Regions from separate parts of the Shewanella sp. KX20019 genome, predicted to be linked through region 1. Evidence: predicted binding sites of a transcription regulator. Region 1 holds the regulator's gene; the other holds the start of a gene.
What was found. The regulator LexA, encoded in region 1, represses DNA repair genes until DNA is damaged. The targets are predictions, from matches to a motif close to TACTGTATNNNNATACAGTA.
Positions count from the first base shown of each region.

Region 2: a site for LexA is predicted at 9,291-9,310, ahead of dinG (ATP-dependent DNA helicase DinG). Genes of this name have one in related genera too.

Region 1 is NZ_CP068437.1:335,906-352,774, reverse strand. It holds gene JK628_RS01570 (efflux RND transporter permease subunit) at 1-2,523, shown strand, start outside; gene JK628_RS01565 (VOC family protein) at 2,600-3,382, opposite strand; gene JK628_RS01560 (GGDEF domain-containing protein) at 3,627-4,820, shown strand; gene JK628_RS01555 (HlyD family secretion protein) at 4,918-6,141, opposite strand; gene JK628_RS01550 (MFS transporter) at 6,143-6,475, opposite strand; gene JK628_RS01545 (AraC family transcriptional regulator) at 6,622-7,644, shown strand; gene mtr (tryptophan permease) at 7,686-8,942, opposite strand; gene plsB (glycerol-3-phosphate 1-O-acyltransferase PlsB) at 8,942-11,365, opposite strand; gene nrfA (ammonia-forming cytochrome c nitrite reductase) at 11,780-13,168, opposite strand; gene lexA (transcriptional repressor LexA) at 13,469-14,089, shown strand; gene JK628_RS01520 (cell division inhibitor SulA) at 14,086-14,592, shown strand; gene coxB (cytochrome c oxidase subunit II) at 15,045-16,613, shown strand; gene ctaD (cytochrome c oxidase subunit I) at 16,623-16,869, shown strand, end outside.
Region 2 is NZ_CP068437.1:3,378,019-3,394,887, forward strand. It holds gene JK628_RS14790 (TonB-dependent receptor) at 1,220-4,024, opposite strand; gene JK628_RS14795 (porin) at 5,422-6,615, opposite strand; gene JK628_RS14800 (DNA polymerase II) at 6,848-9,232, opposite strand; gene dinG (ATP-dependent DNA helicase DinG) at 9,334-11,406, shown strand; gene JK628_RS14810 (sulfite exporter TauE/SafE family protein) at 11,415-12,188, shown strand; gene JK628_RS14815 (primosomal replication protein) at 12,185-12,847, shown strand; gene JK628_RS14820 (DUF2057 domain-containing protein) at 12,857-13,573, shown strand; gene JK628_RS14825 (late competence development ComFB family protein) at 13,876-14,136, shown strand; RNA gene ffs (signal recognition particle sRNA small type) at 14,329-14,425, opposite strand; gene JK628_RS14835 (ComEA family DNA-binding protein) at 14,620-14,931, opposite strand; gene JK628_RS14840 (SLC13 family permease) at 15,318-16,712, shown strand; gene JK628_RS14845 (trans-sulfuration enzyme family protein) at 16,805-16,869, opposite strand, start outside.

The DNA of each region.
Region 1 (16,869 bases):
GACAATTCCAACAGCTCAACTGGCGGCTCCGTTATTGAGATGGCTGAAGCGGAGTACATGATCACTTCATCGGGCTACCGCCAGACCTTGGATGACTTTGAAGAGATCCCGCTAGGCATAGTGTCTGAATCTGGCATTCCGGTGCTAATGAAAGATGTTGCCCAGCTACGTACTGGCCCCGCCGCGCGCCGTGGTATAGCCGAACTAGATGGTGAAGGCGAAGTGGTTGGCGGTATTGTGGTGATGCGTTACGGCGAAAACGCGTTAGCAACCATCAACAATGTGAAGCAGAAGCTGAAAGAGATTGAAAATGGTTTACCCGATGGGGTTGAGTTAGTGATCACTTACGATCGCTCTCAGCTTATCCTCAATTCGGTTGATAACCTTATGCATAAAGTGCTCGAAGAGATGCTGGTTGTCGGCATTATTTGCCTCATATTCTTGCTGCATGCCCGCTCTACTTTAGTCGCTATCATCTCTCTGCCGATCTCTATATTAATCAGCTTTATCGTGATGAATATTATTGGTGTTAATGCCAACATCATGAGTCTTGGGGGGATCGCCATTGCGATTGGTGCCGTGGTGGATGCCGCCATTGTAATGGTCGAAAACACCCATAAACATCTGGAACACTATCGCGAAAAAAATAACGGAGCTGCGCCCACAGGCGATGCTCACTGGGAACTAGTCCGCAAAGCTTCAGTTGAAGTTGGACCTGCACTATTTTTCAGTTTGCTAATCATCACCTTGAGCTTTGTGCCGGTATTTGCACTAGAGGCGCAAGAGGGACGTTTATTCCACCCCTTAGCCTTTACTAAAACCTTCGCCATGGCTGCCAGTGCAATATTAGCGATTACCTTGATCCCAGTACTGATGGGTTACTTTGTTCGTGGAAAAATCCCTGACGAGCGTAAGAACCCCATCAGCCGAGTATTGATCGCAATTTACGAGCCCTTGCTACGTTTGGTACTACGCTTTCCTAAAGTGACTATTTTGTTAGCGATAATCGCCCTTGGCAGTGCGGTATACCCTATGACTAAGATGGGCAGCGAATTTATGCCTGAACTTGAAGAGGGCGATCTGCTCTACATGCCCACTACCTTGCCTAGTGTCAGTGCCGGTAAGGCGGCCGAGATCTTACAGCAGACAGATCGCTTGATTAAAACAGTGCCCGAAGTGAAGCGGGTATTTGGTAAAGTTGGCCGCGCGATAACCGCGACCGATCCCGCGCCACTGACCATGCTGGAAACCACCATCATGCTCAATCCACCAGAGACATGGCGTGAGGGTATGACACTGGAAGGGATTATTAGCGAACTGCAGAAAACCGTCAAAGTGCCCGGCATGACCAATGCCTGGGTACAGCCTATCAAAACTCGTATTGATATGCTTTCTACCGGTGTGAGAACGCCTGTTGGTATCAAAATATCAGGTGCCGATATCGATGAGCTACAGCGAATTGGTACTGAGATTGAAGCTGTGGTAAGCAAGCTCCCTGGCACCGCATCGGCATTTGCCCAGCGGACCAGTGGCGGCCGTTATATCGATATTGAGCCGGATCTTAAAAATGCAGCTCGCTATGGTATGACGCTGAAAGATATCCAAGATGTGGTAAGAATGGCAATTGGTGGTATGCAAGTTGGCCAATCGATTCAAGGCCAAGAACGCTATCCAATCAATATTCGTTATCCGCGCGAGCTTCGCGATAGTCTTGAAAAGCTCAAAGACCTACCGGTACTCACAAAAACCGGAAAGTACTTACCCCTAAGTAATTTAGCCAGTATCACTGTTAGCGACGGCGCGCCAATGCTGGCCAGCGAAAATGGTCGCCTAATCAGCTGGGTGTTTGTTGATCTAAAGGATATCTCTATTGGTGAATATATCACTACGGCAAGGGCGGCGCTTGATGAACAGATCCAGCTACCGCCACGCTATAGCTACAGTTTTGCCGGTCAGTATGAGTATATGCAGCGAGTCGAAGCCAAAATGCAGTTAGTAGTACCACTGATGTTAGCGGTTATTTTCATGCTACTGATGATGACTTTTAGCTCCTTTATACAAGCGTCGGTGATTATGCTCAGTCTGCCATTTTCGCTTGTGGGTAGTGCATGGCTGTTGTACTTTTTGGATTTTAACTTCTCGGTCGCGGTATCAGTCGGCATGATAGCGCTTGCTGGTGTTGCAGCTGAGTTTGGTGTAGTGATGCAAGTCTATTTGAATAACAGCATCAAAGATCGCAAAGAGGCAGGACTATACAATCAACGCAGCGATTTATGTGAAGCACTCATCCACGGTGCAGTGATGCGTATTCGTCCTAAAGCGATGACTGTGGCTACTATATTCTTCGGCTTATTACCGATAATGTGGGGCACTGGTACCGGTAATGAAGTGATGCAGAAAATCGCGGCACCTATGGTTGGCGGTATGGTAACCGCCCCCTTGCTGTCACTATTTGTTATCCCTGCGATTTACCTACTCATATATGGTAGAAATCTAGATAGAAATACCCCAAAAAACATGTAGTACTTTTGTGTATTTCAACATTAAAAAGCACTGCTAAATGCAGTGCTTTTTTGATTTACACATCTAATCTGCGCAACTAAGTACCCATTCTTAATTCAATGATAGAGAACACCGCACCATTAGGATCATTGACCACCGAGAAACGACCAACATTGGCGATATCGGTAGGGGGAACACAAATCGCACCACCAAGTTCAACCACCTGCTTTGCCTTTGCATTACAATCGTCGACGGTGAAATAACTCATCCAATGCGCAGGCATATCACCCCACTCTGATGTCATTTTCAGCATCCCACCAATATCTTGTGTACCCACTTGCCACTCTGTGTATTCCATATTTTCCATGTTAGATGCCTGAGACCCCCAACCTAGCACTTTGCTATAAAAAGACTTAGCCGCTTCAGTCTGTCGACAAGCCAATTCAACCCAGCATAGCGTATTGGCTTCAGCCGCACGATGTGCACCAATATGATCTTTTGCCTGCCAAAGGGCGAATTTTGCACCTTCAGGATCCAAAATAGTTGCCATTCGACCAGACTCTCCGACATCGTGAGGCCCGAGCACAATCGTGCCGCCAGCACCTCTCACATCAACCAGTGTATTATCAAGATTATCTACTGCAAAGTAGATCAACCAGCGGCTTAAATCACCCGCTTTGACCATCTCATCAGGCAACTGGTACATAGCACCTAAGTCATCACCTTCAAGGTTGAACATACTATAGGTACCTTGTGGAACTGGCAGGTCAACAATACCCCAACCAAACAAACCGCGATAAAAAGGCTTGCTGACGGTGATGTCTCGCGATGCCAACTCAACCCAACAAGGCTGTCCTTGCAAATATTGATTCACTTTCATAATCCGTTCCACTCATCAAAGATTCCTAATGAGTTGAGTTAAGACCCATATTGAGTCCATGTCCAACCGGGGGACCTAAATGGTTGTCGGCAACTGGCAATTTCACTTTGCCTGTAAATTACAGTTTTCTTTCAAATTGCCGCTAATATATAGAGTATTAGAATTGTCATCACTACAACTTATGTATACTTGGACACTATGGACGATTATATTTATTTTCTATTATCATTAAGAGGGGGGGATTGTGGCTGTAATATCTCGTAGTTTTTATTACCTTTTCATCCCAGCACTGATGACTATAGTCTTCATTGTGGCAAGCCAGTATTTTATAGATATATGGCGCGATTGGATGCCAGTAGTTCGTAAACTTCCTTTTTACTTGCTGCCAATTTCAGCTATTTTGGCACTGCAGTTTAACTGCAGTCGACTCAGTTTTCTAGCAACACTACTGCTGGTATACATAGTGTATGAGCAGGGGCTCATTCTCGAGCATCTGCAGCCCCGAGACCTAGCGGAACCAATATTTCTATCGGGTACTTTACTGATAACCTTCCTTGCGATTAGCAAGGATAGGGCGTTATTGTCAGTTCATACAGCAAAAACATTAGCCAGTATCATATTGTGTTTTATCATCGGCTTTACGTGGACGATGTTAATAACCAAGGCCAGTCTGCTGACAGATAACCAACAGCTTGCATCCATCAGTTTACTCACGCCGATATATGTTCCAGTTGGCATAGCCAGTGCTGTTACCTGTATTTATGCTATCTGGCGAGCCAGTGGTATCGACTCAACCATTGCTGTCACACTCTTTATTTGGCTTTTCAATTACTACCAACCAGGTGAACTACCACTAGCACTGTTAATATCAATGCTCGCCGTTACTTATTTATTTGCTATTTTGACCCAATCATATCATTTGGCTTATCGAGATGATTTAACAGGGCTCTCTTCGCGACGAGCACTCAATACCATGGCGTTATCTTTAAATAGTCATTACAGTGTGGCGATGGTCGATATTGATCACTTTAAGAAATTCAATGACACCTATGGCCATGATGTTGGTGATCAAGTATTACGGTTAGTCGCGGGCAAGCTAAGTCTGGTTAAAGGAGGCGGCAAGGTATACCGCTATGGCGGTGAGGAGTTCACAATCGTATTCCCAAATAAAGATGCTGAATCAATACTGCCCCTGTTGGAAAATCTTAGGAGCGAAGTATCTCATTACAACATTGTACTTAGACACGAGCAGCGAAAAACAAGCAGCAAGTCAAATCGAAAAGATAGTGCCGCTAACAAGAGTAAGACCGTTAACGTCACCATCTCAATAGGTGTCGCTGAACATCATGGTGAATCTACATTCGATCAAACCATTAAACTGGCAGATAAGGCGCTATACATTGCCAAAAAGAATGGTCGTAATCGAGTTCATGCATAATCCGTTTATTTCCATCCTACCTGAAGATGCAGGATTAAGTAGGATGGGTATATACGCCATGCTAGCAGTAACTGCTAACATGGCAATATCGCTTAAATCAGATCGAATAGAAGTAGTAAATCTGCGATTTCATGCGGATCACTATGCCGCGAATAACGTCCAAGAATTGTAAAAATGCAATCGGTTTGGTACCACTTATCCACGCTAAACCTACCGCACCAACAGGAATGTCATAATCTCCAGTTTCGAGCAATTTTAGCCTGACAAAATGGTGCTTATTAGTAACATTTTTCCCCGTAGTTTGGCGGACGTTATCGTCAAGTGCGAGCAGTCGGCCTTGTGATTCACCCGTCGCTTCAACAATGCCCTCGACCTCCGCGCTAAAGACTTTACCTGGGTAGACTGCCGTTGAAAACTCCGCCAGCTGACCCACTTTAACATTGCGAATAGCTTGATGATTGACACGCATTAACACGTACTTTTCAGTGGTGTACATCTGCATTCTGGCTATCGCACCAACATACTGTCCTTCACGCAGAATGAAGTTTGTCACATAACCATCAGCAGGTGCGTACACCTTGGTGTTATCCAACTTCCACTGCGCCTGGGCAACATTTTCAATCTCACTATTCAGATCAGCTTGGCGGCTTTTAACTGCCAATTTGGATTTATCAATGTTGAGTAACGCCGCTTGCTCTGCACTAGTCGATTTTTCAACTTGTGTACGATAGCTACTCTGTTGCGCTATCGCTAAATCTACCGCCGTTTGTTGTTCATCTAACAGGCTTTTAGTCACCGTGTCGGGTACTACCCTATTCTGCTCCACATAGCGGGCGAGTGTCTTTTGTTTCCAGTTGAGGTCTTTCGATGCCCCATGCAATTGGTTCTCTGCAATACTCACATCTGCAATGGCGATCTCATGCTGCTTTATCGCCAACTTGACATCTTCATTGGCCAACGACAAACCAACCACTGTGCTTTGCTTGGCAACCAACGCCTTATTTAACTCTATCTGAAAAGGCTCATCATCAAGATCGTAAATCAGCTGCCCTGCTGTCACCTCTTGATTAGGGGAGACATATATATTGTCTACCTTGCCTTTGATTTGCGTGTTAGCGGGACGTAATTGAATATGAGGAGATTGCACTAAAGAACCGCCAGACATGTCCATTGGGGTGTAATTAAGCAGGCCAACCCAAACAAACATTAACCAGCCAGTACCGCCTAAATAGGCAAAACTCTTACTATAGATGTTCCACGGCATACCCACTAAACGTAGTAGGTAAATAAGCAGTGCCCATACAGCTAAACCTTCAAGCATGTTACAGCTCCTCTTTCACAGCAAGCTGAGAGTCAGCCGTTTCTTTTTCTCGCCATATATCTCGCACACGACGCAATGCTTTTTCGCTATCAACAAATGCAACAATCACGGCAAGAACCCACACCCAATGCCAGACAAAACCTATCCAGGTGAGTGCGGTAATGAGTCCTATCTGTTGGTGCTGTTTTTTATGCGCTTGGTTAATGGGCATTTCATGGATCTTCCAGAAGCCAAAAGCGGCTGCGGCAATCGTCAGCACCATCACAACACCTGCAACGCCATGTAAGGCGCTATCTACGCCGGTATCGACAAACGGCATACTGAATAAACTCATAAAACTAGACCTTAAAAACCATTGATTCAAAGAGCTATATTGCCCTTTCTATAAATTAGAACAAGCTAGAATACCTCTGTATATCATTAAACACCTATTTATGATTCAATAAGGTATCAAAAAACAGCATAAAAGTGACCATCACAATGGATACTGCATTTATTCGCTCTAGCTATATTGCAGCGGTTTTTAGGGGTGTTAAGGCTCACTATGGAATTGGTTTAAATGACTTGTCGATCCCTGCGGCACTATTTGAAGAGCAGATGGCACTAATTCCATTTAGTGAAGCGTCCAAATGGTTCACCCAACTAGAAGTGCTAACGGGTGAAGCTGACTACATGGTGAAAATCCAGCAATATCTGGATATATCAACACTAGAGATCCCAGGAAACTGGTTTCTGTCCGCGCCGGATCTGGCTATGTGTTTTCGGCGTATTAACATTGGAATTTGCAGCTTTCATTCAGGCGCTAGCTATTATGCGCTGCAATCAGGCAATATATTGAAATGGTGCTACAACAACCCTTATGCCAAAGACAGAGCTCGGTCACATGATTCACTACGGGTCGCTATTACCTTGTTTAATGCCATCAAACACTTTGCAGGCACTCATTACACCTTAAAAAAACTAAGACTCAGCGGTCCGCCGATTAAGCAAAAAGAAACAGAAGCTATATTTGGCTGCCCAGTGTCTTGGAATGCTCCGCAAACCGAATTATGGATAAGGATCGATGACCTACTAAGGCCATCACCGATGGACTATTTTAGCAGCGATACTTTAACGACTTCAGTCTCTCTCGCTCAATTTGAAAGCTATTTGAACATGCCACAACCCTCTGATTTACCGAAAGTACTGTACCAAATGATCAACTATGCTCGCTATTATGATCTGCCCACGCTGCTATCTGTGGCAAATTTATTTGGTGTTTCTAGACAACAGCTGCAACGGCGCTTACAAAAAGTAGGCTTTAGTTTTACCTACTTGTCGGGTTACATACTGTGTAATCAAGCAATCAAATACATGCAGGAAGGTAAAGATTTTGCCGAAATAGCCCAGCGTTTGGGTTACGCCAATGCCCATAGCTTTAGCCGCTCCTTTACCCGCTTTAGAAAGCAGACACCGACGCAATACATGAGCAAGATAAGCCGACTAAATAAAAAGCCTCTGTAATAGAGGCTTTTTATTGCTATATAGATGAAGATTTTCGAGGGTTAACCATATACCGGCAGAATCCCCGCCATCGCAAGTAAGTGGCAAGCACCCGTCACCAGACCAAAGAGGATGATGATAACAATCAATGGCGTGCCGCCTGGCACTTTGAAGCCTTCACTATCTGCAAAGATCTGGCGTGATCGATACGCCATCATAGCGGGCACTATTGCCGCCCAAATGGTGGCGGCTAATGCTGCAAAACCAATGGCAATTAAAAAGCCGTTAGGAAATAGAATCCCTAAAATAGTCGGCGGAATAAATGTCACTGCTGCGGTCTTTAAGCGGCCTTGGCGAGATTCATCGAAACCAAAAAGATCAGCTAAGTAATCAAACAGGCCTAAGGTAACACCGAGGAATGATGAGGCTACCGCAAGGTTGGCAAATAACGACAACATAGTATTGAGCCAACGACTCGCTATAACGTCAGACAATGCACCAACCAACACGCCCATATTGCCGCCTTGAGCGATAATATCAACAAATTGGCTACGAGGAATATTGCCCATAGTTGCCACTAACCAACAGCTATAAATGACCAACGCAATAAAGGTACCGATGAAGATGGCCTTAATAATGGTCTTTGGTTGATTACCGTAGTACTTAACCAGACTTGGCACGTTACCGTGATAACCAAAACTGGCTAAACCAAAGGGCAGCGCTGCCAGCAGGTAAGGCGCATAACTCGTTTCGCCATCAGGCACAAATAACTTAGCCGTATCCACATCGATCAGTAGATTACCAACTGCTAGAAAGAACGTAATAATCATTCCGCCAAGCATAATGGTGGTAATTCTATCGACCGCTTTAGTGCTGATAATAACAATTGACGCCAACACTGCTGCAAACACTAATCCGGCAACACTTTGCGGTAGATTAACTCCCAAGCCTTCAAGGCTATGGTTAACAATCGAGCTGCCACCACTAATATAGGCATAGGTCAAAATATACAGTACAAAAGCGATTGAGAGCCCATTGATGATGCGCCAGAACTGACCCAAAGTAGTTTTGGTTAAGGTGTCAAAACTTGCACCAGGTTTAAAATGTAAGTTAGTCTCAAGCAGCATCAATCCCGACACCAACATGCAAAACCATATGCCAACCAGCATCAACATTGAGTAGCCAAACCACATTCCTGCGCCAACAACCGGCAGGGAAAACATTCCCGCGCCAACGGTTGTACCCGCAATAATCATTGCGCCGCCTAATAGCGATTTACCTGCGACTTTATTTTTAGCCGCATTCATATGATTCGCCATTAAACTTTTTGCTCCGCATTAACACTATCGACTATCGTTTGCCTTACTGATGAACGTAGCAGTAAATTGGCTCTGTCTTTTATACGTTTGATATCACTACACCCTTCGCTATCCGTTAGATGACCTAACTCTTTTAATTTGACGCTTAGCGTAGCGTATAGCTTCTTGTCATAGAACTCCGGTGCCGTAATACCGTGAAGCGCTCCCAGTCTTTGTGCAAGGCGGTGACTATCACGTTCAAGCTCCGAGCGCTCCATGTTAGGTTTTACTGCCAATAAGTTAAATAGGATGGCGTAACGTTGCATCGTTTCGTCAATCGTTCCTGACAGCAGTAGCAGTTGATTCACCTTGTCATCGGCGATCTCAAAATGGCCATTTTCAACAACTAGCCCTTGTGCCACGAAAATATCTAAAATACTTTGCGTGTAAGTCGCAGGGTCTTCAACTCCCATAAACAGCTCAGCTTTCAGCAACGGATAAAAATCATTCACAAAGCTAAGTACGTCATCACGAGTGCAATGCTCTTTACGCAGCAAGCAAGCGGCGATTAGAGAGGGGACAACCATTAAATGAATAATGTTGTTGCGATAATAAGTCATGGTAATCGCGATGCTGTCGTCGATTGAGATAATATCCCCGAGCGAGTCGCTTTCGATCTGAATTTTCTTCAGTTCCAAACCATTCGATACTAGGTCCTTACCGCTACCCTCTGGTACCGACGTATATTCGGTATAAGGCAGCTCTTTTAATAACGTAAGGTAAAGATCTAACTGCTTTTCGAGCTGACTGCGCTCTAATGCATTTTGCTCAGATGCGAGCAAAACTAAGCTCGTTAACGTTACCGCACTAACCGCAGCAGCATCGTTAATATTAGTCATCACCTGCCCTGCAAGCTTGTTCACTGCGGGGGTTAACCATGTTGGTTTCTGTTCTGGCTCTTGAGCAACATCTTCGCGCCAATTTGGCACTTCATCGTTCAAGAAGTTGTGTAGGGTTATTGGCTTACCGAAATTCACATAACCTTGGCCAAAATTACCTAACTTGCGAATAGCACCAAACACTTGCCAAACCGACTCTTTTTTCTTCTTTTTACCACTTAACTCTTTGTGGTAAGTGGCGACTTCCATGACATGGTCATAGCCGAGGTAAACTGGCACCAAAGTGACAGGACGTTCAACCCCACGCAAAACACTATTCAGTGTCATGGCAATCATGCCTGTTTTTGGCGCTAATAAACGACCGGTTCGCGAACGACCGCCTTCGGTAAAGTATTCAACAGAGTAGCCTTTAGTGAAAAGCTGATCCAAATACTCACGGAATACCGCAGTATAGAGTTTGTTGCCACGGAAACTACGGCGAATAAAGAAGGCTCCACCACGGCGGAACATCGGCCCAGCAGGCCAAAAGTTAAGATTAATACCAGCGGCAATATGCGGTGGCACCATGCCTTGGTAATACAGAATATACGACAGTAGGAGGTAATCCATATGGCTGCGATGACATGGCACATAAACGATTTCATGACCATCATGGTGCAACTGGCGGACCTGTTCAGCCCCCTTGATGTTGATCCCTTTATAGAGCTTATTCCACAACCAGGTCAGAAAACGTTCAGTGATGCGCACTAAGCTATCGGAGTAATCTGCGGCGATTTCATCTAGATACTCCATCGCTTTAGCACGAGCTTCTGTTTCGGAGATTTTTTTATTAACCGCTTCCTCTTTAATTGCCCGAGTGATTGATTCTGACTTTAACAAAGCATGAAACAGAGCTTGGCGTTTTGGAAGTTGAGGCCCGGTCATGACTTTACGCTGACGCTGAAAATGCACTCGTGCAACGCGGGCAAGTTTTTGTGCAATACGCTTATCGGTGCCGTGCTCGTCTGCCATATAACGCAAAGAAACAGCATTAGAAAACTGCACAAAGCTATGTCGACCCAAAAATAAGATCATCAAGCACTTGCGTAGCCAAGTTGGATTTTGGCGCTCCAATACGGCGGCACGCATGGTGTCGTTTTCTTTGCCCGGCGTTCGTCCCCAATAGAGGCTTACCGGAACCAACTGAATATCTAATTCTGCGTTTTGCTTATGCACGCTTAACAAGCGTTTAAAGCAATGCAAATACTGCTCAGCACTTTCCCTTTCACCAAATAATGGCTTGCTACCTTCAAGGCAGACAACTCGCGGCGCACTCACCCCATTGACCTCTAGGTCATCGTAAGGGCTAGGCAAACCGAACTTACCGGTCATTTCACTAAGGGCTGCTATGTCACTAACAGATTCTGTTTTCATGACATAAACGAGTGGTTTGCTTGGATCAAGATTGAGGTCTTCAAAAGGATCGTGGGGCACAACAATAGTTTGCACGAGCTTTTTTTGGATCCAGCGTAATGATTTAAACCAGAGAGAGTCTTTTTTCGACATGATTCGCTTGCAGTAATGGTCGCTTGTAATACGTCATAGAATACCAGAATTCCCAACTGTTTGCGCTACTGCTTTACAATCCCAATGGGAAACACTAGTGCATTTATGGAACAGTGACTTAGCTTATTCTCGGTGTACAGCTAGTCGATTAAGTCTGGTTCTGCCCTGTTAAAGCCCAATAAATCTAGCCCTAACTTATATGTGGGATTCAGTTTAAGAGTGAATGCCCGTTTCATTGCGATCAATAAGTTAGTTGAATAGTGCACTTGCATATAGAAAGCGGCCCCTATACAGAAGCCAATAAGCAGGCATAAAAAAGCCTCAATAAAGAGACTTGGTATTACTGCCTATACAGCGGGCTTAGGTGGGATTAAGCAATGGAGTCGTTCGCTATATAGGACTTATTCTTATTGGCTACTTATCGTATTTAGCTTGTCGTTCCTCAGCTTCTTTGTCCCACGCTGGAAGCACTGTTTCGCTAAACGTTGCCTTTTCTGCTTCTAGCTTATCCATATCTAAACCAATCGCTTTTTGTGCTTTTTCTTTGGTCGATATATCCGGGATAGCTACGGGCTGCTTAACGCCCTTTTCACCTAACAACCTAGCAAGTTTAACCCTTGCGTCGGCTGATAAATCAATCGCTGTCCCTAATACCCTTAACGCTTCTTCAGGGTTGTGCATTGCTATGCCGTGTGAAGCGGTAGCATGATCCCAACGCCATTGAGAATGTCTAATATCATCCTGTATTGGCTTTAACTCTGCTGCCGTTGCTCCGGCCTTAATAGCTGCGCCAGCTTCATAATGAGCGTGTACTAACTGAGTTTCGACCCAGTCTTTAAGCTCGTTAATCATTGCCTGTCGGTTTGCAACAACAGCTAACATCTGCTCTTTGCTCTGTTCGTGACAATTAGCGCAACCCACCTCGAAACGGTCAAACGGGTTTCCAACCTGATGATCGGTAAACTTTCGGCCCTTTGCGTTGGTGATCTTTGGCATGTGACAATCAATACAAGTAACATCGTTTTGACCATGAACGCCTGAACTCCAAGTTTCATAATCCGGGTGTTGAGCTTTCAACATTGGTGTTTTTGATATTTGATGCGTCCAATCTACAAACTCTATAGAGTCGAAGAACTCTTCCACGCTATCGGTATCGACGCCATTATCCCAAGGGAAAGCCGCTTTCTTGGTTTCTTTCTCGAAGTAGTATTCAACGTGGCACTGACCGCAAACCATAGCTTTTTTATCGGTTCTAGAGGCATCGTCCCAATTCTTACCTATCTTATCCATTGCCCTTTGAGCGAATGGTCTAGATACGCGAAGTTTAGACGAACCGGGTTCGTGACAATCCTGACAACCGATAGTATTAACAATCTCAGATCCTGCCGCGCTCCATTTCTCACTGAAGAAGCCGTCTTCACCCTGTTCTGTAATCATACGGGGGACGTCTGGGCCTTTACACGACCAACAAGCCATAGGCTGTAAATCTTTGTGGTCTGCGTCCGGGCTTCCAACCCTTAGCGTCCCTCTGAGATCTGTTACTGCGTATTGATGCCCGCGCGGGGTGTCATAATCTCTTGAAAACGCATAACCCGCCCACAACACGGCAAGGTTAGGATTTTCTTTAACTTCGTCGATTTTCTTGTCTTGCTCTATCGTCTTTTTCCAAGTGTTATATTGCTTTGGAAATTTCTTTTGATATTGCTCACTGCGAGGATCTAGTTGTTCACCTGCGAAAGCGGCGGTACATATAGCGCTTATGACTAAGCCAATGGTGCTTAGTTTGAGTATTTTATTGTTCATCGTTTAACCCCACGTTTCTATTCTGAGCCGTATATTAAGCGAGACTATTCAATAAGATAATTCGGAAGTTTTTACTTAAAGAGTAAGAATTAATGAAGCCTTACCAACGGACATAAAAAAGCCCCCAACGAAGGAGGTTTTTTATATTCAATTGGTGTGGTGCACTTAGATCTTGAATTCGGGTTGAACGCAGCTTTCAATCTTAAATGCCAAACATATTAACATTAACTTGGTTAATACTTGCGCGAACCAGAATACTGTATATACTGACAGTTACTGTATGGAAAGACAGGCTTAATTATGAGACCACTTACACCACGCCAAGCTGAAATTTTAGAGCTTATTAAACGCAATATTTCAGACACAGGTATGCCACCAACCCGTGCCGAAATCGCAAAACGTTTAGGCTTTAAATCTGCCAATGCAGCCGAAGAGCATTTAAAAGCTTTAGCGAAGAAAGGCTGTATTGAGATCATACCGGGAACTTCTCGAGGCATTAAGCTAACTCAAGAAGATACCGAAGAGGCCGATCTCGGTTTACCACTTATTGGCCAAGTGGCTGCAGGCGAACCGATTCTGGCTCAAGAACATGTAGAGCAACACTATAAAGTTGATCCTGCGATGTTCCGTCCAGCAGCCGACTTTTTGCTACGAGTACGCGGTGACAGTATGAAAGACATCGGCATCCTGGAAGGTGACCTATTGGCGGTTCATAAGAGCCAACAGGCTCGTAATGGCCAAGTTGTTGTCGCCCGTGTTGAAGATGACGTCACGGTTAAGCGGTTTGAAAAGAGGGGCAACAAAGTCTTCTTACATGCCGAGAATGAGGATTACTCACCGATAGAAGTCGATCTGGCAAACCAAAGCTTAAGTATTGAAGGTTTAGCCGTTGGCGTGATCCGTAATGGAGATTGGCAATGAACAAATTATTAGGTGTAAGCCCGCGTCACCCTGGCCTTTGGCAAGATATACCCAATTCGACGATGTCTAAAAAGACAGATATCGAAACTATGATATCTCATACTCAGGGACGCAATGAATTAAAACAGATCTGTGGTCAACTGGCTCAACTGAGCCTGCAGGGTCGCTGGATTGTATTAATTAGCCCACCTAATATCGGTTACAAACAGATGCTAGCTTCAGCTGGCGTACGGATGGATAGGATCCTACTTGTACATGCCAAAGATGAAGTAGAAACACTTTGGGCGATGGAAAAAGCGCTCACCAGCGGGACATCGAGTGCAGTGATAACCTGGACTAACGAGTTAGATGCACGAGACAGTAGACGACTGCAGCTAGTCGCCAAGAGCGCTCAAGCGGTAGGTATCATCATTGAAAATGCGAACACTCACTTACCTGACAGCACAATAAACGCACAGGGCGAGCCATTTAATCAAGGCTCTTTGTTCACTGCAATGCATTAAGCATTTATTTATATTACAGTTCTAGTCTTTAACTAAAGCTCCCTACTCGGGAGCTTTTTTATTCCTACCACTAAACAAATGAATCAAAAAGTGATCTTGATCAATATTTCAACACCAAGTAGTGTAGGTACTGATAACAACGATATTTTGTTATATCCGAACGATTTAGTCGTCGGTCTTTATGTATGACTGTAGATCCTTTAAGAGTATATGAAGACTGAGATCGGCCTGATATATTTCAGCCGTAGGTGCCACCGTGGTTACACCAACCAGTATCAAGTACTGGAACTAAATAAAGTCTAATCGATAGTCGAAAACTAAAATAACGACACGATAGATAAACCACTCGCGCACTTTGAAGTCATCGTTGCTTTTTTGGGAACGAAGAGTTTACATAGAGCAGAGACTTACTGTGTGACTCTTCTTTGTCTTGTTGACAGAGGAGAAGTCTAGTGAAGCAATTGTTGTACTGTGTGTTGGCGCTAATATTTTCGCCTGCACTTTTTGCATCAGAAATGCCATTTAATATGACAGAGGGTGTGACGGAGATCAGTGGTAAGGTTTATAACCTCCACATGATAATCCTTTACATCTGCTGTGCTATTGGCATTGTTGTTTTTGGCGCAATGATTTATGCCATGATCAACCACCGCAAATCAAAAGGCGCTGTCGCCGCCAACTTTCATGAAAGCACTAAAGTCGAGATTTTGTGGACTGTAGTGCCTTTTATTATTCTTATTATCATGGCTATTCCAGCAACCAAAACCTTGATTGCAATGGAGGACCCCAGTAATGCTGAGCTCACCATTAAAATTACAGGTTCGCAGTGGAAATGGCATTACAGCTATTTCGATAAAGACGTTGAATTTTATAGTTTAATGTCGACTCCTAGAGAGCAGATCGAGGGCACCGAAGCTAAAGGTGAACACTATTTGCTCGAAGTAGACAAACCTCTCGTATTGCCGATTAACCGCAAGGTGCGCTTTCTAATGACTTCAGATGACGTTATCCATTCATGGTGGGTACCGGCTTTTGCGGTTAAAAAAGATGCTAACCCTGGTTTTATTAATGAAGCTTGGACGCGGATTGATAAGCCCGGTGTTTACCGTGGTCAATGTGCTGAACTTTGTGGTAAAGATCATGGCTTTATGCCAATTGTTGTCGAAGCACTCACAGAAGAAGACTTTGATAAATGGTTAATTGCTCAAAAGGAACAAGCGAGTAATGCTGAAGCTGCAGCTCAAGCAGCACTTTCGCAAACCTTGACCATGGAGGAGCTGATGGCTCAAGGCGAGCAGATCTATCTGGCTCGATGTGCCGCTTGTCACCAACCTAATGGTGCAGGTCTTCCAGGCGTATTCCCTTCTCTTATTGCTAGTCCAATTATCAAAGGCCCCATCGCTGATCATATCGATATCGTATCGAATGGTATGACGGGCACTGCGATGCAAGCATTTGCTAAGCAGCTGACTGCCACTGAAATCGCGGCGGTAATTACCTTTGAACGTAATGCTTGGGGCAATGACTCTGGCGATACGGTTCAAGCTGCCGATGTCAGCTCAGCAGCGTCAGGTACTGCAGCAAGCAGTGATACTGCCGCCGCAGTACCAGCCACTTTACCTGCTACCCTACCTAAAACCGAGCAAGCTGCAGCGAGTGAAGTCACAACTGAAGTTGTTGCAGACGTTAAAGCGGTTGCTCTGGATGACTTAACCATGGATGAGCTTATGGCCATGGGTGAGAAGGTCTACATGACTAGTTGCGTTGCTTGTCACCAAGCTGCGGGAACGGGTTTGCCTGGCGCTTTCCCTTCATTAGTTGGCAGTCCGGTGATTACAGGACCGGTAAGCGGTCACCTTGATGTTGTCATCAATGGTAAACCGGCTACTGCAATGCAGTCATTTAGCGCATTGCTGACACCACAACAGCTTGCTGCGGTGGTGACTTATGAGCGCAATGCTTGGGGTAATAACTCCGGTGATGCAGTTCAGGCTAGTGACGTTGTTGGCCACGGAAAGTAAGGGATTAAAATGAGCACAATTACACAAGATTCGCCAGCCGCTCACGACGATCACCATGATGACCATCATCATGGGGCGCCGAAAGGCATCATGCGCTGGATTTTAACCACCAACCATAAAGATATCGGCACGCTCTACCTATGGTTCAGTTTCATTATGTTCCTTACGGGTGGCGCGATGGCCATGGTCATTCGCGCTGAGTTATTTCAGCCAGGCCTGCAGCTAGTCGAACCAAACTTTTTTAACCAGATGACAA
Region 2 (16,869 bases), 2.3 Mb from region 1:
AGCTGTAAACAAAGTCAATAAACAATCAGGTCCTACCGAAGTTAAAATTAACAAACCGTTAACACCACAAGGCGCAAAGATTAACATTACTACTGTCATCTCCTGCTCGAACGGGGCTAAAAAACAACCAGCCGTCTGATAGAATAACTAACTGACGCTTTTAACAACTGATGTTATTTAGGAGGAAAACCTTAATTAATCAGTGCTCTTCTCCTATAAATTAGTAACCTAAGTTCAAAATAAGAATAAAAAAATATTTTTTTAGCCAAAAAACCGACTTTAGCATGCTCATTTATATCCAAAAGGAACACTAGGCATCTCCGTCCTATGGTTAACAAGCCAAGCCGATACCAAGATATATTCACCTCACTATTGCATAAAAAAATGTTAATAAATGACTTCAAATTCAGCACAAATTGCCGCCAGTGAAAGTCGCAATATAGATATAGTCTGTAAAAATCCGCAAAGACTGCCTCATAGAATACCCATTGACACCTGCACACCGCTCTGAGTTTTAGCCACTTACGAACGCCATAGAGCCGAGCATATTCAGTATTAATCATGATGGTAGCGGGGATAAGCCAGTGACTGAGTCAACTCTTATCACTGTGAAAGGCTGTCATAGAAACGGTTCTATAAAATCCATAAATCGCTGCATAGCGATTACATCGAGTTAATCTATAGTCACTAATATTATGATACGTCCAGGAGGGGCTCTAAGCAGGTTCGAAAAATTTAATTATTGGGATGGCTGTTGTTGCAACTCTAGCCTTGACAAAAAGCCTGGGTATTTTTACTTTTCTCACAAGCTATACAGGCGTATAAACTTCTGACACTGTACTGATGTTAGCGACATCAATCAGTAACCTGTAATCGGCATTCCATTAGCAAGCTGCTGATTTATCAAAGCTACTCACTCTTCATCCGGATATTTAGCCACGTTAATTCCTGAAGTTATAGCAGCTAGTATAAGTAAAAACTCAATTAAAGCAGTTAAAAACGTACTTGCCATAACCATTACTTTAAAGTTGAATGAATAGTTTCGTTATGAGACTTTATTATGTATAGCTACTCAAGTTGTCATATTTAAGCCCTAAATGTGTAAACACATTCTAGGACAAGACAGCAGAAAATAAAAAACCAGCTGGATACTCCGACTGGCTTTTTATTTCTGTAGCCGTCAAACTAGTTCGGCTTATATACAGTATGTTTCATTACTTTAGAAAGTATAATCACCTTGTATATAGAAGGTACGACCATAGGCATCAGAATAACGAGGGTCAAAACCAACCTGATGTCCAGCGCCACCAGTGCGTAATGATAAGCTAGGTTGTACATCAAATAGATTGTTAATTCCAAATGTTACTGACATATTATCCATCACGAAGTATTTTGACTGATAATCAATTTTCGTAAATGAAGGAACACGTAACTGAACATTTACACAATCGCCAAATGCATCGACCTCAGTTACCGCACAGTCATCAGCTGACTGGAACTGATCCTGATAACCCGATTTATAGTTTGCTGTAAATGTATGGGCAAAATCATCATGCTTCAATGTTGTTGATAGTTTAGCAACGACTCTGAAAGTCACTGCGTTATTATCACCAAACTGTCCCATACTATTAGTCATTTCATCCGGGCTTCCTGGTACACTACGATCACTTTCAATCATATATGTACCTGCGAAATTAGTGTGTAATTCACCCCAACCGAAATCGTTCAATAAATTCGTATTCCAATCGATTCCGCTATTACTTGTTCTACCTATATTTACAGCAGCCTGAATAATTGCTAGCTCTTCTTCATTCGTTGCTAAGTTTGTCTTAGTTGTAAATAACTCTCTGTATAGCACTGGATCAGCAAATATCTGCCTTTCAGTTAAACGAGTAACGACCTCTTCCATCTCGACGTTCCAATAGTCTAGGCCAAATGAGAATTCGGCACTAGGCGCAAACACAAAACCTCCAGAATATTGCTTAGAAGTCTCAGGTTTTAAATCGGCATAACCTTCCCTAAACACACTGTATTGGGATGCGCCTGTTAAACAATATTGCGCCATAGGGTCACTACTCGGGAACGGACAGCTATAAGTATCACTAGTAACTCCAAATTCAGCTTTAGGTTGGCCAATTTGCAGCATTGAAGGAGCTTTAAAACCTGTGCCGTATGATGCTCTTAATAGTAAGCTGTCAGTGGCTTGATAACGGGCACTAACTTTATAAGTCGTATCGTTAAGATCGCCGCTTAGTTTTTCACCTGAAAGATTATCATCGACTCCACTAATACCATCATAACGTAATGAGCCTGTAACTTCTAAGTCCTCTATTATAGGTAGAGAAATCTCTGCAAACACACCGTAATTATCACGTTCTAGATCATATGGATCGCCAGCACTTAGAAATAATATTTCTGCATTTTTCTGAGCATCTGATAATTTGCTTGTGTATTGAGTTTGACGATAATCGAAACCAGCAGCGATGTATGCGTCTCCACCATCCATTGAAAATATCGGCATAGAACCTTTAAAATCTACGCCTTTAACTTCAACTTTTGTCGATCCCCAGTTACCACTAAACACAGTTTTATCAAGTGCCGCTCGAGAAGCATCATCCATTTCAGATGCAGGCACAAAAACATTAATATCACCAGCACTTACAGCCTCAACAAATGGGTCTCGAAGTAACCAACCTGTAGGATAATTTTCGTCTGTATCATTTGAAGAATATGTGACCGCACCTGAATATTCAAAGTCACCAAAGCCACCTTCTAACCCTGCAACTAACTGAGTTGAAAGTGTATCCCACTCTGTCGTACGATTCCCAGCAGGTAGAGCTCTCCAGCGAGCCTGCACAGATAAATCACCAGAATCATACGCTGCACGTTCTGCATCTGTAAGGTAAGGTACTACATACTGTTCAACTAGAGGCGAACCTGCACTTGGTAAATTAAAATAGCCCGTTGGATAAGGAGCTATACGAGTCGTCATTTTAAAATTTGATACTGAAGCATCCGCAAATAAACGCAGATCATCAGTGAGTTCAAGGTCACCACTCAAGAAAACACTGTCGCGTGTGGATTCAGGAACTATCTCAATTGTAGTTGTGTAATCAAAAAAGCATTCTGCATCTATAGCAGATGTATTTACTGCACATGTTTTATTTTCAGCTGCATACGGATTAAAAGTTCGTCCGTTGACTATGCTTTCACCGGTTTCAGGATCAATAACACCTGTATCATATCTCACCCTAGCATTAGCTGGAATAGCATTAGGGGAACCGTTGAAAAAATAAAGGTCTCTTCCGTTATCGTTAAATGAGATAATTCCCGAACTTGCAAAATCTCTATCAACTGCTTTCAACTGCTCTCTTTCGTTATGGCTATATGAAAGCATCACATTAAAACCATCACTTTCTATATCACCAAAACCAGCAGTAAAGCCTAAATCGTATCCAGAACCGCCTGTTTCTTGGGGCTTGTCATATCTAGCGTTGATATTAAATCCTTGAAAGTTCTCCTTCATAATGAAGTTAACAACACCAGCAATAGCATCTGACCCATATAAAGCAGAGGCTCCATCAGTCAACACTTCCACACGTTCAATGGCAGAAATTGGGATAGAGCTGACGTCAATAGTACTACCAGAATCTGCTGGAGCTAATCGTCGGCCATTTAACAGAACTAAAGTATATGCTTCGCCTAGATCATGGATTGATGCAGTTTGAATACCACCACCACCTCCGCCAACTGAATCAGAAGATGTTGTGAACCCCTGCATAGATGGAAGTTGTTGTAATAAATCTGCGGTATTTGTAACACCTGACCTGTCAATATCATCTCTCGAAATTACAGTAATAGGTAACGCACCTTCTAAATCCGTTCGTTTTATCGCTGAACCTGTTACAGTAATTCTTTCTACTTCTTCAGCTGCAAATACTGTTGGAGCAGTAAAAGCGACTGACATAGCGCCACCAACTAATGCGATTCGCACAGATTTGGCTAATAAGTTATTTCTATACATTGTAAATCTCCCTGGACTTTCCTTTATAGTTTTTAAGCAAGCAAGTTACCCTCTAATGAAAAAGTTGTAACCCTCATCACTTGCAAACAAATAAAAACACAGCGGCTACATTTTTACAACACATGTAACAACCATCCGCCACCCTGCTAATAATTTGTTAACCTAATTTGAAGGCGTCAAGTTGAAAGCCTAAAGAAGCAAACGATATTGATAAAATAAAATTGAGGAGAGATAAGTTAGAAAAGCGAAGAACATACACAATGAAACAGGGTTGTCGCAGCGTGTCATAATAGACATATAGATTAACATACTGGTATAGCTAACTATTCGTAGATCTTATACAGTATACACTGCTAGGTATTACAATAAATAAAACATGAAAAAATCCCCGTAACAAGGCCGTAGATGAGATTCTATTGCACATATAAATTATGGGCTTACCCAAGCGAAAATAACTAATTAATCTAGAAACCTTAGCGGATTAAACTTTTATCGTAAAGAAAAACGTACACTAACAAAAAGGCCTAAACAACAGAAAATAAACCATTAACCATTTGTAATAAAATAATAAACTATAAAAACACCCCCCACCAGCAAGGACTATTAAAATTATTGATAAAAAAATACTGTAGGAACTGCTTTCAAACAAAACACTTGACAAGGAACTAGCCCGTTGAATTACATCTGTTTCACATTTACCAATACCTGCACTATTAAATGAGTAGTTCCACGCATTGCCACTCTATGTATGTTGTAAATGCATTCATCTGACAGATTTGCACTGTTTGCGAAGCAACTAATAGGAGTTTGCTCCTTAGCGCGACTAAACTCGATCACAAAACTACGTATATCACTAGGGAAGAATATGGCGTTAATAAACGGATTTCAGTTTATCTTTTCTATGGGCTGGGAGCACTTTAATCTTCAGGGAACCGTTAAAGGCTTTTAATAGCAGTTATCCAGTTAAGCCAAATCGTGGCGGCATAATTAGTGAGTATAATCGGTTGCATGTCATTTAATGCGCGCGCAAAAATGGGGTTGTATAACTTGTAGTTCCAACATCCTAAGCAACCATCAGAAACAGATGCCTGACACCACTATCGTAAGACTACACGCTCTTATGGTCGTTGGCGCCCCCTAAGTACGCTTATTCCAACTTAAGTTTCCGCCCTATTACCCAGAACTTAACCCTATAGAACAGGAACTGTGGTGCTAAAATTGCGATGCATATCTAAAACAGATTAAGGATTTGAGAACATCGTTGACCAAATAGCAAGCAGCTAGAATCTAGCAGCTCTTTTTTTCGACCATAACAACAAAAAAAGCCAGTAACGTGAAGCTACTGGCTTTTAGATATCCACTACCCTAGGTCAACTAGGATAGTCATCGATTAGATATTACATGTAATATCTAATACCGATTGAGATCCCGTCGTCTTCCGAGAACTCCATCGCAGCTTGCTGAGCTTTATCAGAGCTGGTGAAATCACTGTAGTCTTTACGACCTTCTAGGTACAACATAGTGTTGTCATCCCAAACGTAGTGTAAACCAACGATTAACTGCTGACGCTTAAATACATCGCCATTATATGCATCGCCGTATTCGTCACCAGCGTCTAATATGTTGTAACCAACAATTGGACGTAGACCGTTATCAAACTGATAAGCGAATAGTGACTCAAGGCCCCATGCTTCTTGAATGTAACGATCCAAGTTATCAGTATCGTGGAATTCTTGCTTGTTGACGTTTACAGCACCATAAAAGCCTTTGCTGTTAAATACGCCTATCGTCGCACCTGCACCAAAAATAAGATCAGTTTCGGTAACCGTTTTGCCGGTCAAGTAGGTTGCTTCAAACTCGCCTATATTGGCACCCGCGGTAACAATCAGGTTGTCAGACACATTATAAGTTGCAGAAGCACCGTAAGTGTTGTTGTACTCAACTGACGCAATCTTGTTTTGAGTTGCTACAGCGGCAGCCGTAAACAGATTCACTTCTTCATCAGCGTAAAGGTCAAAGCTATCTTGCTTTAACTGAGCTTGAACAGCAAAGCTAAAATCACCGAATGCGTTACGATACTGAACAGTCTTGTCACCACGGCCAGTACCGTTAATAGCACCGTCGGCTTTGTTTAAGGTATAAGTACCTGACGCATTACCATCCCAAGTGTTTACTAGGTTAGTATTATAAACCACGTCATACCATGCGCCCCATTGCTTACCAATGGTTAATGAACCATAGGTATCATGAGCTAAACCTACATAGCCTAAACGAGTACTTAAGAAATCATTACTCTCTGATGTAAATGTGTTATTTGAGCCTGTTTCAATAGAGCTATTACCTACTAGGTTTACGCCCCACTCGATTTTCGCAAATGTCTTCCAGCCATCACCCATATCGCGAGTGAAACCAAAATTAATACGTGAAGAACCGTTTTCAACTTCTGTAGCACCTTGAGTGTTAATCACTCGTGCATCAATCCAACCACCGATTTCTACTGCGTTCTTATCATCTTTATATACTTCGATTGCTGATGCTGTTGGTACAAAAATCACTGCGGCCAAAGCCGATGCTACTAAAGTCTTTTTCATGTAATGCCTAACCTTTAATTATGTTCAGTCTGCTTCATTCAATATATTTCCATTCCGTTGTTTTCTTTCTATCCTATTTGCAGACGAGGTTAGCAAAAGATTAGCAATCACTCAAAGACGAATGTCACAAAAGCAGCCATATTTTGCACCGAATTAACTAGCAAACCGACTTCAGCCAAAGGATTAAACCATTTGTTAACATAAGATCAGCAGCGCGTTAATATAACCACGACTAAATTAACGTCATTTGATTTGATGTAACCTTACTGAAACTTTTATTCATTATTGAAAGTATTGCTTCAGCAATCGGTCCTAATTGGCGCTCAATGTAGTAATCAAGATCAATGGGGGATTTTTGGTGGGTCAGCGGTTCAGCACCCGATGTCGTCATCACATACTCGATTCTTGCCCCTTTTTTGGTGACACTCTCATCTCCAGTTGCTTCAAATAGCATTCTAGCCGCTTTTAAATGAGGAGATGACTTTGCGGTATAGTCTTCAAGGTTGCGACGTAAGTTTTTAACGAAGACCAATTCTTCATTCAAGGCTCCGCTATTTAACTGCTCAATAGTGAGCTTTAAGTACGCTTCTACGTCTTGCTGACCAAATAACCTTTCATAAAGCTCATACTGTACTCTTCTGGCGAGCGGTGACCAATCACTGCGGACTTGCTCCATCCCTTTGAACACCAATTCTGTTTTACCAAGCTCGCCTTTTTTAGTGCCGACATAACGTTTTTTCGATCCTTCAGCAGAACCTCGAAGGGTGGGCATAAAAAACTGCTCAAAATGGGTCTCAAATTCCAGCTCTAAAAAGCTATCTATAGCAAATTCGTCGCTGAGTTTTTGTAGCCAAAGCTGGTTGATTCTTGCGGCGAGTGATTTACCCGTTGCCTGCACTTTTTTTTCGTCAAAATCATTACCTAACCAGACAAAAGTTGAATCAGTGTCACCATAAATGACTTCAAAGCCCGCTTCCTCTATCCAGCTGCGGGTTTGCTTCATTATGTCATGGCCACGCATGGTTATTGAGCTCGCAAGCTTGGCATCATGAAAAACGCAGCCGCGAGAACCAAGCACTCCATAGAGGGAGTTCATAATAATTTTAATCGCTTGAGATAGAGGTGCATTACTATTGGTTTTAGCCAACTCTCTTTGTTCAGAAAGGTGCTTAATTAATTGAGGTAAAATGGGCTCCTGGCGACTAAACCTAGCCCCTAAATAGCCCTCAACCGTATCTGACTCTTGTTGGTGTGATGCTTCAACTAACCCCTTAGGGTCAATTAAAAAAGTTCTTATTATTGAGGGGTAAAGACTCTTAAAATCTAAAACTAGAATATGTTGGTACAGCCCAGGAACTGAATCCATTACATAGCCGCCGGGGCTCTCTATACCTTCACTAACCGGGGCGCTTGGTGCAATATAGCCACTTCTATGCAAGTGCGGCAGATACAAATTCATAAATGCAGCTACCGATGCCCCCACACGTCCAAGCTCAAGCCCTGTTAACTTTGCACGCTCAATGGCAAATTCAAACAGCTGCGTTTTTTCAAAAATGTCCCAAACCAGTCGACTATCGGTCAGGTTATAGTGCGCCAACGCGGGCTTGTTATTAGCAAACAGGTCGTTGATTTCATCCATTCTATTACTGACATTATCGATGGCTTTGCCTTCATCCAATAATGCTCTAGACACAAACTCCAGTGAGTAACGATCAAACTGATAAAATGCCGCTTTCAGCCAATCAATGCCATCGAGCACAACTCTTCCAGGTAACAGCAGTGTCTCTGGTCGATACTTGTCTTCGACTTTCCAGCCCAAGTTTTGATTATTGCGTCCAATAGTGAGCGCGATACCATGATGTTTTGCGCGACGATATAATAGGGCCAAGTCAAAGGTCACTACGGCCCATCCAATAATTATGTCGGGATCGTAATCTTTAAACCATGCAATCAGCTCATGGATTAACGCCACTTCATTTTCTACCCACTGTATGTAATCAACAGCGACTGATTGTGTCTCACCCACCATAATGACTTTCTCAAAAATAGCGCCAGAGTCTTTTTTTCCGTATAAACCCACAGAATAGAGTTCACCACTAAAACTACATTCAAAATCAAGCGAAATGGCTTTAAGCTGCTGTGTAAGCTCTGTTCGTCTGGCTTTATTGGCGATAAAGCGCGGCTCAACGCCCTGCTGGGCAGGTTCAAATTGACCACTAAATTCGGCATCTAGGGCGATGAACCGTTCAATTAAAAATCGATGTTCCGCTTTGATATCGCTTTCAAACAGTTCGATACCTTGATCTTTTGCAATCCGTATAAGGTTACGTTGGTGTCTAAGATCTCGGGTATACAGCGCTGTAACGTTTTCATGCTGAAAACTCTTAAGCGTTAGTCGCTTACGGCGAATATTCTGTAACTCGTGATATTGATTGATAATATTTTCATCAATAGTGCGAATAAAGCACACATGTTCTTGCTGCGGGAGCTCTACTATTACAGGACCAGATGGTGTAGCAATAAAGTACTGGAGGGTAAGTCCATCTCGCCCACGTGTTGCATGGCGGGTAAGCACTCGCCCCTTTATTGTCTGTAGCGCATTGGTTACTGGGTTCATAGCTGTCTACTCAAATAAATTCACGAATAATCACTTAACACTTCTTAGGCTATGTAATCACTGTTATTATGTACAGCATTATTTACTGGACCAGTGCATTCATGTTATCCGCAGACGTTAAAACCCAGATCCGTACTATCTATAAGGGCATTGCTTCGGCTCTACCCAACTTTCGTTCACGGCGAGAGCAAAATTATATTGTCGCGGAAATATCCAAAACCCTTGCGGGAGAGTATGACAAGCAACGACCTATTATCGTGGTTGAAGCCGGTACAGGTATTGGTAAATCACTTGCCTATATTTTGGGCACCATACCCTTAGCATTAGCGAATAAGAAAAAGGTCTGTATTGCCACCGCGACCGTAGCATTGCAAGAACAATTGCTCCATAAAGATCTGCCTTTTTTCCTAGAGCATTCAGGCTTAGATTTTACCTTTGGCTTAGTCAAAGGACGACAACGCTATGTCTGTCTATCTAAGTTAGAGATGCTGGTTGGTCCCGATAACAGTAGCCAAATGGCGATGTGGCAATCAAAGCCAGATCAAAGTCAGGTTGATATGTTGGAGGGGTTGCTAAAAGACTATAAAGAGTCTCGTTGGAATGGAGAACGCGACACATTAACCCAACCATTACCGGATCATTTGTGGCAACAGATTGCCTGTGATAAACATAGCTGTCATAAGCAATTAGCCAGTCATCGAAATTGTCCTTTTCATAAAGCCCGAGAGGATCTCGATACATGGGATGTATTGATTGCCAACCACAGCCTACTCTTCGCTGACTTAGAGCTAGGCGGCGGGGTCATTCTGCCCGATCCTGAAGATCTATATTATGTCATCGATGAAGCACACCACTTACCGATTGTTGCACGTGACTTTAGTAGCGCTCAATCTACGATTCGTGGCGCGACCGATTGGCTAGAAAAGCTCACCAAAACGACCTCAAAACTGCAAAACCAGATTAAGAGCAATTATATCATTGCGCCAGCACAGGCAATGCTCGACCATATCAGCGATATTAGTGGATTACTCAATCAAGTTGCTCACTTTTGTGATGCGCAAGCTAAACAGTTTGATAATCCAGAAAATCGCTTTCGTTTCGAGCACGGTAAACTGCCACCAGCACTGCTTATTCTTGCTGAAAATCTCGCTACAGCGTCAAATGTAGCGTTAAAACAATTCAACAAGATGCTAGCCTTGCTCAATGAAGCCATAAAAGATGGTGATATTCCTAAGCATCAATCGGAAGCACTATTATCTGAAACAGGTTTTATGTTGCAACGCATCGAGAATTTGCAAAAGCTGTGGAAAATGATGGCTAAGCAAGATAATCCTAAAGGCGCACCAATGGCGCGCTGGGTTGAGCAACTGACTGGCAAGCAGGCGGATTTTTTATTCAGCGCATCACCAATTGAAGTTGGCTTTATGCTTGAGAACTTACTCTGGGATAAGGCGGCTGGCGTGGTGCTTTGTAGCGCCACACTGAGAGCACTTAACAACTTTAACCATTTTACTCATCAAGTGGGTTTATCCATCAATGATGGAAGCCGCTATCTTGCCCTCGACTCACCCTTTGATTTTGAACAAAATGCCACACTGTTCCTACCACAAATGGACACAGAGCCCACGCACGATAACTACACCGATGAATTAGCAAAGCAGATTATCGCACTTGTAGAGGATGAAATGGCTAGTTTGGTGTTATTTGCCTCTTATTGGCAGATGGAAAAAGTGGTCGATCTTGTTGAAAGCAAAATTAAAACAGGGTTGCTTGTCCAAGGTGTATTACCGAGACAAGAGATCCTAAAACAACATAAGCAGCTTTGCGATGATGGTAACCCGAGTATAATTTTTGGTACCGGCAGCTTTTCTGAGGGCTTAGATTTACCTGGTGATTACTTAACTAACCTTATCATTACTAAGCTACCTTTTGCGGTACCTACTTCACCTGTGGAGCAAGCTCATTCAGAATATATTAAAATAAAGGGTGGAAACCCCTTTTTACAACTGACAATCCCCGATGCTTCGCGCAAATTAGTACAGAGTTGTGGTAGATTACTCCGCAAAGAACAAGATTACGGCCGGATTACCATCTTAGATAGACGCTTAGTCACCAAGCGCTATGGAAAATCACTGTTAGATGCCCTACCGCCTTTTAGACGCGTTATTGAATAGGACAACGATTGGATTTATTACTAGAGCCAAGTAGCTGGGCCTTGCTGGCATTGATAGGGCTAATTGCAGGCTTTATCGATGCAGTTGCTGGCGGAGGTGGACTATTGTCTATCCCAGCACTATTAGCCATGGGAGTGCCTCCCCATATGGCACTTGCCACCAATAAATTGGCCGCCTGTTTTGGATCCTCTATGGCGGCGTTCACTTATTATAAGCAAAGGTTATTTTCTCCCAGCTTGTGGTATCACACCTTTGTAGCTACTTTCATCGGCGCTGTTATTGGTACGTTTATCGTCTCAATCATCGACAACCAATGGCTCGAAAAATGGTTGCCGCTGATTATTATTGCAATCGCAATTTATACGCTATTCCAGCCAAATGCCATGGGTTGTAAAAACTGCAACATCCCAGTTAAACCTAAGCGTAAAATAAAACAATGGTTGCAAGGGTTACCGCTAGGATTTTACGATGGATTTGCAGGGCCTGGCATCGGTGCATTTTGGACCGTCACTAGTACTGGTATGCATAAGCTTCCTTTGCTCTATAGCTTAGGACTTGCACGCGCTATGACCTTTACCAGTAATTTAACCTCGCTGATTATTTTCTTGTTCATGGGGCAAGTTAATATGTCCATTGGACTCGCTATGGGTATTTGTATGATGATTGGCTCCTATATTGGTGCGCATTCAGCCATTAAGTTTGGCCTGCCGTTCATTCGACCTATTTTCGTTACCATGATCTTGTTAATCGCGGCGCAATTAGCCTGGAGTGCATGGGCATGACGACCAATGAACTGCTTAATCGACTCAAATATCAGTTAAAGCAGTTAGAGCAAGAAGTATTGCAACACGATGCTAATTTGCCCGCTGGACAGCGCAAAATGATGCAAGACGTTGAGCGTTTTAATAATGAGTTATTTGTACAAGAGGGCGCTCAACTTAAGCCTTGTATCGATCAGCTGTCAAAAAGTGTTGCTCAGCTACAACAACTTATCAATGCTAAACGCTCGCCCTATACCATTGTATCAAGCTGTGAAAAAATACAGGACAGATTCAGCGCCGTTCGCCGAGCGCTCTCTACGACCAACATTAATCTTAAGTCGCTAGAGCAGCAAAAGCGCACCCGTCGGGCTCATGCAATAAAGCGTGGAGCAAAAACTCACCAGCAGAGTGGCTTTAGCTGGATAGCATCAAATGTAATGCAAAATAGCCATCAACTGTATGAAGAGCTTAATAAACATTTGAACTGGGCCAAGATTATTGAACAAAAAATTGAAAATTTGCAATCTTCTCTTGAATACTGTCATAGTGCTGACAAAATTAGGCTACAGAATGAGATCCTTGCTCAACACTCTCGCCTCGGCAAGTGTCGGCAAGCTACCAGCTATATTGAAGATCGCATCCAACTGTTCGAGCGACCTTTCAAAGGCCAAAATCGTTAAGGAGCAACAATGAAACCGCTACTACCTATTACCGCTATTCTCGCTTTATGTGGTTCATCTGCGGCATTTGCTGCAAACTTGAATATTCCAATGTCATTTGAATATATCGCGCTTGATGGCAAGGAAGTTGAAACCAGTTTGTTTAACCATAAGTCTGAACTCGAGCTTAGCAATGGGACTCACAAGATCGCCGTTCGATATCATGATCTTGTCGAAGATGACTTTAGTGATAGCGAAACCAATATTAAGTCTTCGCCTTTTATCATCACTATCGAAGTTGATGGTGATTATGAATATCATATGAAGCCAGCAGATGGTGATTTTGTAAGAAATCCGTCCCAGTTTGCCAAATCTCCTCAAGTGGTCATCACTCGAAAGGATAACGGTACAGTTAACTATCAAGTAGCTCAGACAAATATCGCTGAAGAGTCTTTTGTCTCGCGTCTTTTTAGCGGTAACACTGCAACAGATGTGGATGTTGAAGCTGCGGTTGCTACTGGTACAGCAACTAGCGTCGCCGCAACATCAAAGACACCGACAGCTCCAGTGAGTAAACCATCTCCATCTTCGAGCCCTATTGTTGCAGCCACTGCCGTTACAGCAACTCAAACTGCAACGAATGCTGATGACGCCGCAAAAGCAGAACAGATGCTGCAGTACTGGTGGCTACATGCTGATGAGAAAACACGTAAAGAGTTCATGAGCTGGGCCATTCAACAACTTTAAGCTCATTTTTCAGCTAGAGTATGATCCCATAGATCTATCGCGCCAGCTATTCTAGGCTGGCGTACCTTCTAAACATCGCAATCCTTAGCCAAATATCGTTACTTATCCCCAATACTTGCTAGTAGCAGAAATAGCGATTGCGTGTGTCAATGGAGGAGGATACAGTAGGGTTCAGCATTTGTTGAACATTCAACATAGCCAACTATTGTAGAGCGCAAATACAGTATGGTGCCCATAGACTTTATAAATCCAATCTCATAAATTGATTACATTCAATACAGACAGTACGCGAGGAGAGGTGTATGCAATTAGAAATTAGAAACTACTATGAAGTTCTTTTACTTGAGTTACTCTCTGATGAAGGTTTATTAGACGAGCTACCTGCTGACTATCTTGCCGATCTATGCTGTGTCACGCTCAATCAGCTACCCACCCGTTACATACGACATCTAGTCGATACCTATTTTTTTGAAGATTATGAAGAACTTCAGAAAATGAAAACAGAGATCCAGCAAGCACTTGAAAAATCTAGAGCATTTTTGAAAGAAAATCAAAAGGCTTAAAACAGAAAGAAAGCTTTGTTGAGCCTCCGGTACGACTATACGCACATACCAAATACCATGACGAGATTGGAACAAATATGGGGAGTTTTAGATAAACTATTTCTCATCGAGTGTACCACCAAGTGTATCACCTGAGGCATTTCTTATCTAAGTAATGATCTAAGCTATTGATGTACTAGGAGATTGGAGGTTCCCCTAGAGCCACACCTCGGCACATGAGTCACTCGCTGCGGTTGCTCCCTTCCAGGCCTGGCCGAATTCACAAGTTATCATTGCGAGGGGACCCTAAGGTCACCATTGATTTCGTTGAAAGCAGATACTCTCAAGAACGGCAGCATTATCTACCATGAAAGCTTTCCAATCAAGTCATTATCTAGTTAGAACCCTCAGTTTTGGTTCAATCGCTGCTTCTATAAACAAAAAACCTCATTTGAAGGCCTTATTTCGCCTTATCTACAAATATAAATGTAATAACAAACTTACTTACAGGCTAAGAGCGGCTTTGTTTTGCTCAATGAGTTTGTCACCTATACCCTTTACATTAGATAGCTGATTAATTGAATCGAATTTGCCATGTGTTTTGCGATAATCAATAATCGCTTTGGCTTTTGAATCGCCAATCCCCTTCAATGACGATAACTGCTCGGCGCTTGCTGAATTGATATTCACCACTAGAGTTTTCGCTTGAGTCCTCTCTGCAATACTCACAGACTCAACTTTTTCAATTGCGGCATATGCCGCCGGAAGCATAATTAGGTTTGATAGCAATAAAGCGGGTAGTAGTCTTTTATACATAATCTAATTCCTTATGTGATCCTTTAGGTTGTAGCCTTCATCCTTTTCCTTAGCTACGCTGCGAAATGTAGATCACAGCCACGAAATTAGCCAATAAGCGACCAACATCTCACGCAAAAGTTTTACGCGGAGATCTGGATCACAAAAACAGCATAGCGTTAAACTTTCAATTTATTCATCAAGGTATTTAAATCGTTCAACTTTGATAACTTATTTAGTAATAAACAGACGCTTATAACGGTTTAATATCAAAAGTACGACCATTATCGCGAACAATATCACCTAAACAGCAGTACGATTCTGTTATGAAATAACAACCTGAGTTATTTTGAAGATAATAGTTACTCCTCTAGAGTGTGGTTATCTACAATAATAATGGACATAAAATGTCACTAGACTCTACAGAAATACCCGACAAAGCCAGCAGTAAAATATCAGGGCAGCAAAAGAAACTGTTAATTCTGGCCGCTGACATTCTATTGCTATTTCTAATGCATAACTTCCTCCCATTTGAACAAGGGGTTAATACAGGTCTTGCACTTCTCACCTTCGCAGCGATATTGTGGCTAACGGAAGCTATTCATATCAGTATCACAGCGATCATGATCCCAATCCTCGCCGTTCTCTTTGGCGTGTTTGAAACCAAATCTGCGATGAGTCATTTCGCCAACCCCATTATTTATCTTTTCTTTGGTGGCTTTGTCTTGGCCGCTGCTTTGAATCATCAAGGTATTGATAAGTTAATTGCTCAGAAAGTATTAACGGCATCAAAAGGACGCTTGTCTGTCGCCTGTGTCATGCTGTTTGGAATAACCGCTGCGCTATCGATGTGGATCAGTAATACCGCCACGACTGCAATGATGTTACCGCTTGCGCTAGGAATATTGCATCAAATCGATATCAAGAAACACAAAAGTACTTACCTATTTTTGCTACTAGGTATTGCTTATTCTGCCAATATTGGCGGTATCGGTACTCTGGTAGGTAGCCCGCCGAATGCGATAGCTGCCGCACAAGTTGGCCTATCTTTCAGCGATTGGCTTGAGTTTGGATTGATCACAGTAGCTATTATGTTGCCACTAATGTTAGTGGGTCTTTACTTATATTTAAAGCCCGATCTGTCGATGGTGTGCGAGATAAAAGCTGAAAAGCAATCGCTCACCTTTCAAGGTCAATTGACGCTATTAATTTTCGTCACCACTGTCTGTTGCTGGATTTTTAGTAAGCCTATCTCACAAGCGCTTGGTGGTATTGCTCAGTTTGATACTGTCGTTGCCCTTGCTGCTGTCGTCACTCTTGCAGGGCTTGGCTTAGTGCAGTGGAAGAAGATAGAAACAACAACGGATTGGGGAGTACTCATATTATTTGGTGGTGGTTTAACACTAAGTGCAGTACTTAAAGCGACAGGGACCAGTGTTTTCCTAGCCCATTGGGTAACCGATATATTCGGCAATACTCACATGGCCTTGTTCACATTTGCTGTCATCGCATTTGTTATCATGCTAACCGAGTTTGCCAGTAATACTGCGAGCGCCGCGCTATTGGTGCCCGTGTTTGCCGCTATCGCTGAAGCACTAGGTCTGTCGCCAGTCATGCTGTCTGTACTTATTGGTATTGCAGCGTCTTGCGCATTTATGCTGCCTGTCGCCACCCCTCCCAATGCGATAGTCTATGGGTCCGGTTATATTAAACAGTCTGAGATGATGCGCGCAGGCGTTATCATTAACTTTATCAGCATGTTTGCGCTTTATATCATCGCGCACACTTTCTGGAATATCTAGCACTTAGGTTGTATAACTGCAGGTGTAATCTGCTAGCAAAAAGCACAGTGAGTAGTTGCTCACTGTGCTTTTATCGTTCAAGAAGCCTTATATTATAAAGCCGTAAGAGCTTCATCTAACGCGGCGATAATATCTTCTACCGCTTCTAGCCCGACTG